DNA from 2 places in the Variovorax sp. 10L426 genome. Region 1 is predicted to be linked to the other one. Evidence: predicted binding sites of a transcription regulator. Region 1 holds the regulator's gene; the other holds the start of a gene.
The links. Region 1 encodes sigma-54, which starts transcription at its own class of promoters, with help from an activator protein. Its sites were predicted from a motif close to TGGCANGNAANCTGCTTT; they were not measured.

Region 1 (4,422 bases):
GCTCGGCATCGGGCTGCTCGCCATGGTCTGGCGCCTGGTGGGCGAGCGTGCGCGGCAGCTCGAAGAGAACATCGGCCTGCGCCACAACGAAAGTGCGCTGCGCGCGCAGGCGCTGGCGGGCCTGCGCGAATCGCAGGAAGCGCAGGCCGAGCGGCTGCGCTTCTTCTCGGCCGCCAACCATGATCTGCGCCAGCCGGTGATGGCGATGGGCTTGCAAGCTGAGGTCCTGCGCCATCAGCTGGATGCCGGCGAAGACCGGCTGACCGTGCAGAACACCGTCGCCGCGCTATCGCGCGCGCAGCAGGCGCTCGAAGGTCTTACCAATCAATTGCTGGAGATCGGACGCATCGAGGCCGCGGCCGACCCGATCACGCCGGTCGCCGTCGCGCTCGCGCCCTTGCTGAACGAACTGGCGCGCCAAGCCGGCAGCGGCCGCGTGCGTGTGCGATGCCCGCCGGACGTGGTGGTCTGGACGGACGCGGTTGCGCTGCGCCGCATCCTCGGCAACCTTGTCGACAACGCGCTCAAGTTCACGCCCCGGGGGCGCGTGCTGCTGGCATGCCGGCGCCGCCCTGATGCATGGCGCGTCGAAGTGCGCGACGCGGGCGTCGGCATCGCGCCTGAAGCACAGGAGCGCGTGTTCGGCGACTTCGAGCAGATCGGCAACATCGAACGCAACCTGCAGCGTGGCCACGGACTGGGACTCGCCATCGTGCGACGGCTGGCTGCTCGACTCGGCGTTGAGATCACGCTGCGCTCGGCGCCCGGGCGCGGATCGGTGTTCGGCTTCGAATTGCCGGCCGCACCGCTGGGCGCGCCGGTCGTGCCTTCGATGGTCTCGGCTACCGAAGCCGCCGCCCCGGGAACGCTGCGGCAGGGCCTTGGGGTGCTGGTGGTCGAGGACAACACCGTGGTCGCCGACAGCGTTGCGGCGCTGCTGCGCCTCTGGAGGGCGCGCCCGCACGTCTGCATCAGCGCGGCGGACGCATTGGCGTTGCCGAACCTTCCCGCTTTCGAGATCGCGCTGTGCGACATCCGGCTGCCGGGTGAGTTGGATGGCATTGCGCTCGCCAAGGAACTGCAGCGGCGAAGCCCGAACCTGGCGATCGCGCTGATCTCCGCCGACATCGACGACGCAACGCTCGAACTGGCCCGCGAACGCGGCTGGCAGGCGCTGCGCAAACCGGTGCAGCCCGCCGACCTGCGCGCGCTGCTGCTGCGGGCTCAAAGGCGAATCTAGAGCGCCTTGCGGAGATTCGCCGGCGCGATGCGCAAGGCCTCGCGGTATTTCGCGACCGTGCGGCGGGCGCATTCGATCCCCTGCTCCTTGAGCATCTCGGAGATCTGACTGTCGGACAGCGGTTTCTTGAGATCCTCGGCGCTCACGAACTGCTTGATCAACGCCCGCACCGCCGTGCTTGAAGCGTTGCCGCCGGTCTCGGTGCCCAGCGCCGAGCCGAAGAAGTACTTGAGCTCGACGGTGCCGTAGGGCGTCGCCATGTACTTGGCCGTGGTCACGCGGCTGATGGTCGATTCGTGCAGGCCCAGTTCGTCGGCGATTTCGCGCAGCACCAACGGTCGCATCGCGAGTTCGCCGTGTACGAAGAAGCTCTTCTGCCGCTCGACGATGGCGTTGGACACACGCAAGATGGTGTCGAAGCGCTGCTGGATGTTCTTGATGAACCAGCGCGCCTCCTGCAGCCGCTGCGACAGCGCCTGGCTGCCTTCGCCCTTGTGCTGCTTGAGCGCGCTGGCATAGATGTCGTGCACGCGCAGACGCGGCATGACTTCGGGGTTGAGCATGACGCGGAACTTGGTGTTCGTGCCGTTGCCGACGCGCGAAACGATCACGTCCGGAATGACCACGTTGCGTTCGACGTCCACGAAACGGCGACCCGGCTTGGGTTCGAGCCTGGCGATGAGCTGCAGCGCGGCGCGAACCTCGTCCTCATTGCTTCGCGTGAGCGTGACCAGTCGCTTGATATCGCGCCGGGCGAGCAATTCCATCGGCTGCTTGCAGATGGCGATGGCCGTCTTGCGGATTTGCGCTTCCTCTTCGGTCTCGTCCTCGCTCGCCAGGGCGCGCAGTTGAATGGTGAGGCACTCGCCGAGGCTGCGCGCGCCGACGCCGACCGGCTCCAGGCTCTGCAGCAGGCCGAGCGCAACCTGGAAGTGATGCACCAGGTCGTCGAACTGATCGTTGTCGTCTCCAGCAAGGCCGGATGCGAGCGCGGGCAGCGAATCTTCGAGGTAGCCGTCGTCGTTGAGCGATTCGATCAGGAAGCGCAGTGCCGCGCTGTCCGTGTCGCTCAGGCGAAGGCCCAAGGCCTGGCGATGCAGGAAGGACTGGAGCGACTCCTGGCTGCGCGCGAGTTCGGTCGCGTCGGTGCGCTCGTCGTCGCCGAGGTTGTTGGCGCGGGCCGGGGCATCGCCGCCCCATTCGCTGTCGTCGGGCGCAAGATCGACGGTGCCGTCGCCCTCCCAGTCGGGTTCGGAGTCCACGCCTTCGGCGACGGCGACTTCGGCTTCGCCGTTGACGGCGGTGGCGGATTCCGCCGCCGAGCCGGGCGCGCCGGCGACGAAGTCACCATCGACCTCGGCCATCCGGTCGTCATCGCGGACGGGTGCGTCGGCGGCATCGAGACCGAATTCCTCGCGCGCGGCCTCTTCGGCGGTGCGCTCGAGAAACGGGTTGTCGTCGAGCATCTGCTCGACTTCCTGCGAAAGTTCGAGCGTGGAAAGCTGCAGCAGTCGGATCGATTGCTGGAGTTGGGGTGTCAGCGCGAGATGCTGCGATACACGCAGCGAAAGACCCTGCTTCATGGAACGCGATCACATTCTGAAATGCTCGCCGAGGTAGACGCGCCGCACATCGGCGTTGTCGACAATCTCCGAAGGCGTGCCCTGGGCGAGCACATGCCCGTCGCTGATGATGAAAGCGTGATCGCAGATGCCCAGCGTTTCACGGACGTTGTGGTCGGTGATCAGCACACCGATGCCGCGCTCCTTCAGGAAGCTGATGATTCGCTGGATCTCGATCACCGCAATCGGGTCGATGCCCGCGAACGGTTCGTCGAGCAGGATGAAACGCGGCTGCGTGGCGAGGGCGCGGGCGATCTCGACGCGGCGGCGCTCGCCGCCGGACAGGGCCAGGGCCGGGGAATCGCGCAGGTGGTCGACGCGCAGGTCGGCCAGGAGTTCGGCCAGATGCTCCTCGATGCGCCGCTTGCTCAGGGGCGCCGGTCGCCCGTGGGCGTCGGGTTCGTACTGCAACTCGAGCACGGCCCGGACGTTTTCCTCGACCGTGAGCTTGCGAAAGATCGACGCTTCCTGCGGCAGGTAGCTCAGCCCCATGCGCGCGCGCCGGTGGATCGGCATGTGGGCGATCGGCTCGCCGTCGATGGTGATGTCGCCGGCATCGGCGCGAACCAGGCCGACGATCATGTAGAAGGACGTCGTCTTGCCTGCGCCGTTGGGGCCCAGCAGGCCGACGACCTCGCCCTTCTGCACGCCCAGGGACACGTCCTTGACGACCGTGCGGCTGCCGTAACTCTTTTGCAGGCCACGCGCCTCGAGGCGGCTTTCCGCCATGTCCGCGCCTGCGCTCATACCAGCGGTTTCAATCACTCTTTGCTTCTCCGCCCAGCGTGGTGGTGGACCGCAAGCCCTTGCCCTCGGCCGGCTTGGCGGCTGCGGCAGGCGCCGGCTTGGCACCAGGGGCGGCGCCCGGCGCCGCGGCGGTCTTGGGGGTGAGGATGGCCCGGACGCGGCCGCCGGGCTGGCTTGCCACGCCAGCGTTCGGTGGCAGCGACGAGCCATTGACCGTGAAGGTGTCGTTGCTCTGGTCGTAGACGATCAGCGGCCCGCTGCTCTCGTCGCTGACGGTGGCGCCGATCAGCCGACGCATCACCGCCTGGCGGATGAACTTCACGTTGTCGGCGCGGCTGTCGTATTCGATGGTCTCGCCCTGGCCTTCGATCCACTCGTCGGTGCCGGCATCCCGCTTCTGCTTGAAATATGCCAACTTTCCGGGCGCAGCAGTGACGACGCCGTACTGGTAGCCCTCGGGATCCTGCCGCACGTCGATGCGGTCGCCGCGAACGACGATCGTGCCCTTGGTGACCACCACATTGCCGGTGAACACGCTGGTCTGCTTGAGATCGTCGTAGCGCATCGAGTCCGCTTCGATGTTCATGGGCTTGGCGCGGTCGGCCTTTTCGGCCTGCGCGACCGAGGCCATGCCGGTCAGGGCCAGAGCCAGCCACAGAGCGCGACCGGCATGACGAAAGGGAGTGGAGGTGAGGGGCGATTTCATAGAGGCACGAAACTTGCTCTGCGATTGTATGCCCCCGGGGGATGCGGCCTTGCGCGGCCTTGACGAAAAAGCCCGCCAAAGCGGGCCTTTCGGGGGAAGGAAGTCGG
Region 2 (4,422 bases), on a different contig from region 1:
CGTAGACCTGGTCGTTGCGCGCCTCGTCGACGCGCGGCGCCTGGCTGGTCGGACCGATGAACATGCCCGAGAACAGGTAGCTCAGCGACGGATGGTTGTGCCAGTAGAGCAGCAGGCTCGCGAGCAGCTCGGGCCGGCGCAGGAAGGGGCTGTCGGTCGGCACGGCGCCGCCCATCACGAAGTGGTTGCCGCCGCCGGTGCCGGTGTGGCGGCCGTCGGTCATGAACTTCTCGGCCGACAGGCGCGTCTCGAAGGCCGCGTTGTAGAGGAACTCCGTGTGGTCGACCAGTTCGCTCCAGCTGTGCGCCGGATGGATGTTGACTTCGATCACGCCCGGGTCCGGCGTGACTTGCAGCATCTTCAGTCGCGGGTCGCGCGGCGGCGGGTAGCCTTCCATCACGATCTTCAGGTCGAGCTGTTGGGCCGTGGCTTCGACGGCTGCGACGAGGTCGAGATAGTCCTCCAGGCGCGCGAGCGGCGGCATGAAGACATAGAGCACGCCCGAGCTGTCGCCGACCTTCTCGGCCGCCGGTCCGTTGGCGCGGCGCGGGTCGCGCACTTCGACGCACAGCGCGGTGCGCGTGACCCAATGGGCCGATTCGCCGCGCCGCGGATGACGTGCAATGGTGGGATCCTGCGTCGCGTCGGCGTGTTCACCGCCATCGCCGCCTTCACCGCCCGGCGTCTGCATGCGCACCGTGGCGGGCGTGGCCTGAGGATTGCCGAAGGCGTAGGGCACGGCGCCGCGGTCTGCGTCCGGCCCCGCGGGTGCGCTCGCATAGCGCGCGCGGTAATCAGCGGCGGTGGGCAGGCTGCCGCGCGGCGCGGTCGGATCGCGCTCGACGAGGTAGGGGTAGTCGCCCTTGCTGGCCCAGGGCTGGGAGTCGAGCGGGAGGCGATAACCCATCGGCGAATCGCCGGGGATCAGGTACATGCGGTCATCGCGCAGGAACCAGGGGCCGGTCTTCCATCCCGGGCCAGCCAGTGCGGGCGCATCGGCGTCGGCGTTCGAGGCCTCGATGGGCAGCATGTAGCCGATCACGGCATCGAGCTTCTGGGTGAACACGCGGCGCAGGCGCACGCGTTCCATCTCGTCGTCGAGTTTCGAGTCGAAAGGATCGACATTGACCGGCAGCCGGCGTTCGCGCCAGAGGTAGTAGTAGACGTCCTCGTAGCCGGGCTGGATGTAGCGCTCGGTCAGGCCGAGGCGGTGCGCGAGCACGGTAGTGAAGCGGCGCGCGTCTTCGCTCGTGTAGTGCGTGGGGGTGCGTTCATCGGCGAAGAGTTCGGGGTTGTGCCATAGCGTCTCGCCGTCGGCGCGCCAGAAGATCGACAGCGCCCAGCGCGGCAACTGCTCGCCCGGATACCACTTGCCCTGCCCGAAGTGCAGGAAGCCGCCCTTGCCGTATTCCGCGCGCAGCTTGTGCACGAGTTCGGTGGCGTAGAAGCGCTTCGTGGGGCCGAGCGCGTCGGTGTTCCATTCGGGCGCATCGCGGTCGGTCGTGGCGACGTAGGTCGGTTCGCCGCCCATGGTGAGGCGCACGTCGCCGGCTTTCAGGCGCTTGTCGACCGCCTCGCCGAGCGCGACCACCTCGGCCCATTGCTCTTCGGTGTAGGGCTTGGTCACGCGCGGCGATTCGTGAATGCGCGTGACGTTCATCTCGTGGCCGAACTCGACCTCGGCGTCATCCACCACGCCTTCGATCGGTGCGGCGCTCGACGGCGTCGGTGTACAGGCGAGCGGAATATGGCCTTCGCCGGCCAGCAGGCCCGACGTGGCGTCCAGCCCGATCCAGCCGGCGCCGGGGAGGTAGACCTCGCACCATGCGTGCAGGTCGGTGAAGTCAACGGTCGTGCCGCTCGGACCGTCGAGCGCTTTCACGTCCGGCGTGAGCTGGATGAGATAGCCCGACACGAAGCGCGCAGCCAGCCCGCAATGGCGCAGCAACTGCACCAGCAGCCAGCCCGAGTCACGGCACGAGCCGGAGCCGTTGGTGAGTGTCTCTTCCGGCGTCTGCACGCCGGGCTCCATGCGGATCAGGTAGTTGACGTCCTTCTGCACCTGCTGGTTGATCCCCACCAGGAAATCGATGGTGCGCTGCGTCTTGCGATCGATCTTGTCGAGGTAGGCCTGCACCAGCGGCGTGGCCTCGTCGGCGACGAGGTAGGGCGCCAATTCCTGCGCCTGTGCTTCGGTGTACTTGAAAGGGAAGTTCTCGGCCTGCGGTTCGAGGAAGAAGTCGAAGGGGTTATAGACCGCCATCTCGACCACGAGATCGACCGTGACCTTGAATTCGCGTGTCTTCTCGGGAAACACGAGCCGCGCGAGGTAGTTCGCGAACGGGTCCTGCTGCCAGTTGATGAAGTGCTGCTCGGGTTCGACCCGCAGCGAATACGAAATGACGTTGCTTCGGCAGTGCGGTGCCGGGCGCAGGCGGATCACCTGAGGCCCTAGCTGCACTGGACGGTCGTACTTGTAGTGAGTGACGTGGTGAAGTGCGGCGTGAATGGACATTCTTTTTCCGTGCGTCGAGCGTGCCTCGGGTGGCTCGCATACTAGCCCACACCGGAAGCAATTAGCGCGCCATAAAGGCGTGCCAGGGGTTTGCCGGGTCCGCCGGTGCCGGGAGGGTGTCGCCCCGCATCATTGCTTCGACATAGGTGTTTTCGATAGTGTTGGCGTTATTGTCAACAACGACGTTGACAGTTGTGTCGTCAGAGCCTAAATTTCGCCTCATCAGCTTCCGCTCGGGGCTTGCGAGGGTCCGAGGGCGATATGCAACCAAGGAGACAACAGATGCAATCCACGACGGCTCTGCCGCAAACGGCGCTCGCCAATCCAGCCCTCCAGCCCTCCAAGGTGCGCTGGAAGATCTTCCTGATGATGTTGTTCCTGATCTCGATCAACTACATCGATCGGGCTTCGCTGTCGGTGGCCATGCCGCTGATCGCCAAGGAGTTCGACATCGGCCCGGCGGTGCAGGGCCTGCTGCTCAGCTCCTTCTTCTGGACCTATGCCTTGATGCAGATTCCGGGCGGCATGCTGGCCGACCGCTACGGCCCGCGCGTGGTGATTGCCGGCGCCACCCTGGGCTGGGGCTTTTTCCAGGCGATCGCCGCTGTTTGCACCGGCTGGGTCCCGCTGCTGCTGACGCGGCTGGGCCTCGGAGCCGCTGAAGCGCCGATCTACCCGGCTGGCGGCAAGCTCAATGGCATCTGGATGACCCAGACCGAGCGGGGCCGCGGCGCGACCTTGCTCGATGGCGGCGCACCGCTTGGCGCCGCGCTGGGCGCGATCCTCATCTCGGCCTTGATCGGCCTGCTCGGATCCTGGCGCCTCTCGTTCGTCATTGCCGGCATCGGCACCGTGCTTGCCGGCTTCTTCGCCTGGAGCTACATCCGCAACCATCCGCGGCAGCATCCTGGCGTCAATGAAGCCGAGGCAAGCTACATCGAGGCCAGCCATGCCGCCGATGCCGCCAAGGAATCGAAGGATGCGAGCGGCCGCGTGCTGGACTTCTTCCGCTACCGCTCGGTGTGGGGCATGTTCTTCGGCTGGATGTGCTTCAACGCACTGTTCTACGGCCTGCTCACCTGGATGCCGAACTACCTCTCGAAGGTGCACGGTTTCGACATCAAGCAGATGGGCGGCGCGGTGTTCATCATGTTCTTCTCGGGCTTCGTCGGCGAAATGTTCGGCGGGTGGCTCGCCGACAAGTGGCAGGCGAGCGGAGCGTCGCAAGGGAAGGTGCTTCGCACGCTGTTCGGCTTCTCGTCGATCATTGCCACCGCCTCGATCTACATGGTTTCGCAGATCACCGACCCGATCGCTGTCGTCGTCCTGTTGTCGGTGACGCTGTTCTTCCTGCGCTGGTGCGGCCTGTTCTGGTGCGTGCCGGCGATCCTCGGCACGCGCGCCCGGGTCGGCTTCCTCGGCGGCACCATGAACCTGGGCGGCAATGTGGCGGGCATCGGCGTGCCGATCGTGGTCGGCCTGATCGTGCAAGCCACAGGCTCCTACTTCCTGGCGCTGATGCTGTTCGCGGCAGCGGGTGCCGGACTGTTCGTCTGCTCGACGATGTTGATCGACTACAGCAAGAAGCTGCCGGTCTGATCATGGCTCAGCGCAAACTCATTGGCGTGCTGACGCCGTCGTCCAACACCGCGCTCGAACCGCTGACCAGCGCGATGGTCAGTAGCGTGCCTGGTGTCTCGGCGCACTTCTCGCGTTTCACCGTCACCGAAATCTCGATGCGCGATGCGTCCCTGAACCAGTTCGACGACAGCAAGATCCTCGAAGCCGCACGGTTGCTGGCCGACGCGAACGTCGACGTGATCTGCTGGAGCGGCACCTCGGCCAGCTGGCTCGGCTTCGAGAAGGACCGGGCACTGTGCGCCCGCATCACCGAGGCGACAGGCATT

Region 2: a site for sigma-54 is predicted at 2,570-2,587, ahead of AC1DHL_RS17745 (transglutaminase family protein). Genes of this name have one in related genera too.

What each region holds. Positions count from the first base shown of each region.
Region 1 covers NZ_JBFTJF010000016.1:43,596-48,017, reverse strand. The annotation lists gene AC1DHL_RS22295 (sensor histidine kinase) at 1-1,240, shown strand, start outside; gene AC1DHL_RS22290 (RNA polymerase factor sigma-54) at 1,237-2,823, opposite strand; gene lptB (LPS export ABC transporter ATP-binding protein) at 2,833-3,609, opposite strand; gene lptA (lipopolysaccharide transport periplasmic protein LptA) at 3,620-4,315, opposite strand.
Region 2 covers NZ_JBFTJF010000011.1:193,391-197,812, forward strand. The annotation lists gene AC1DHL_RS17745 (transglutaminase family protein) at 1-2,515, opposite strand, end outside; gene AC1DHL_RS17750 (MFS transporter) at 2,798-4,114, shown strand; gene AC1DHL_RS17755 (maleate cis-trans isomerase family protein) at 4,117-4,422, shown strand, end outside.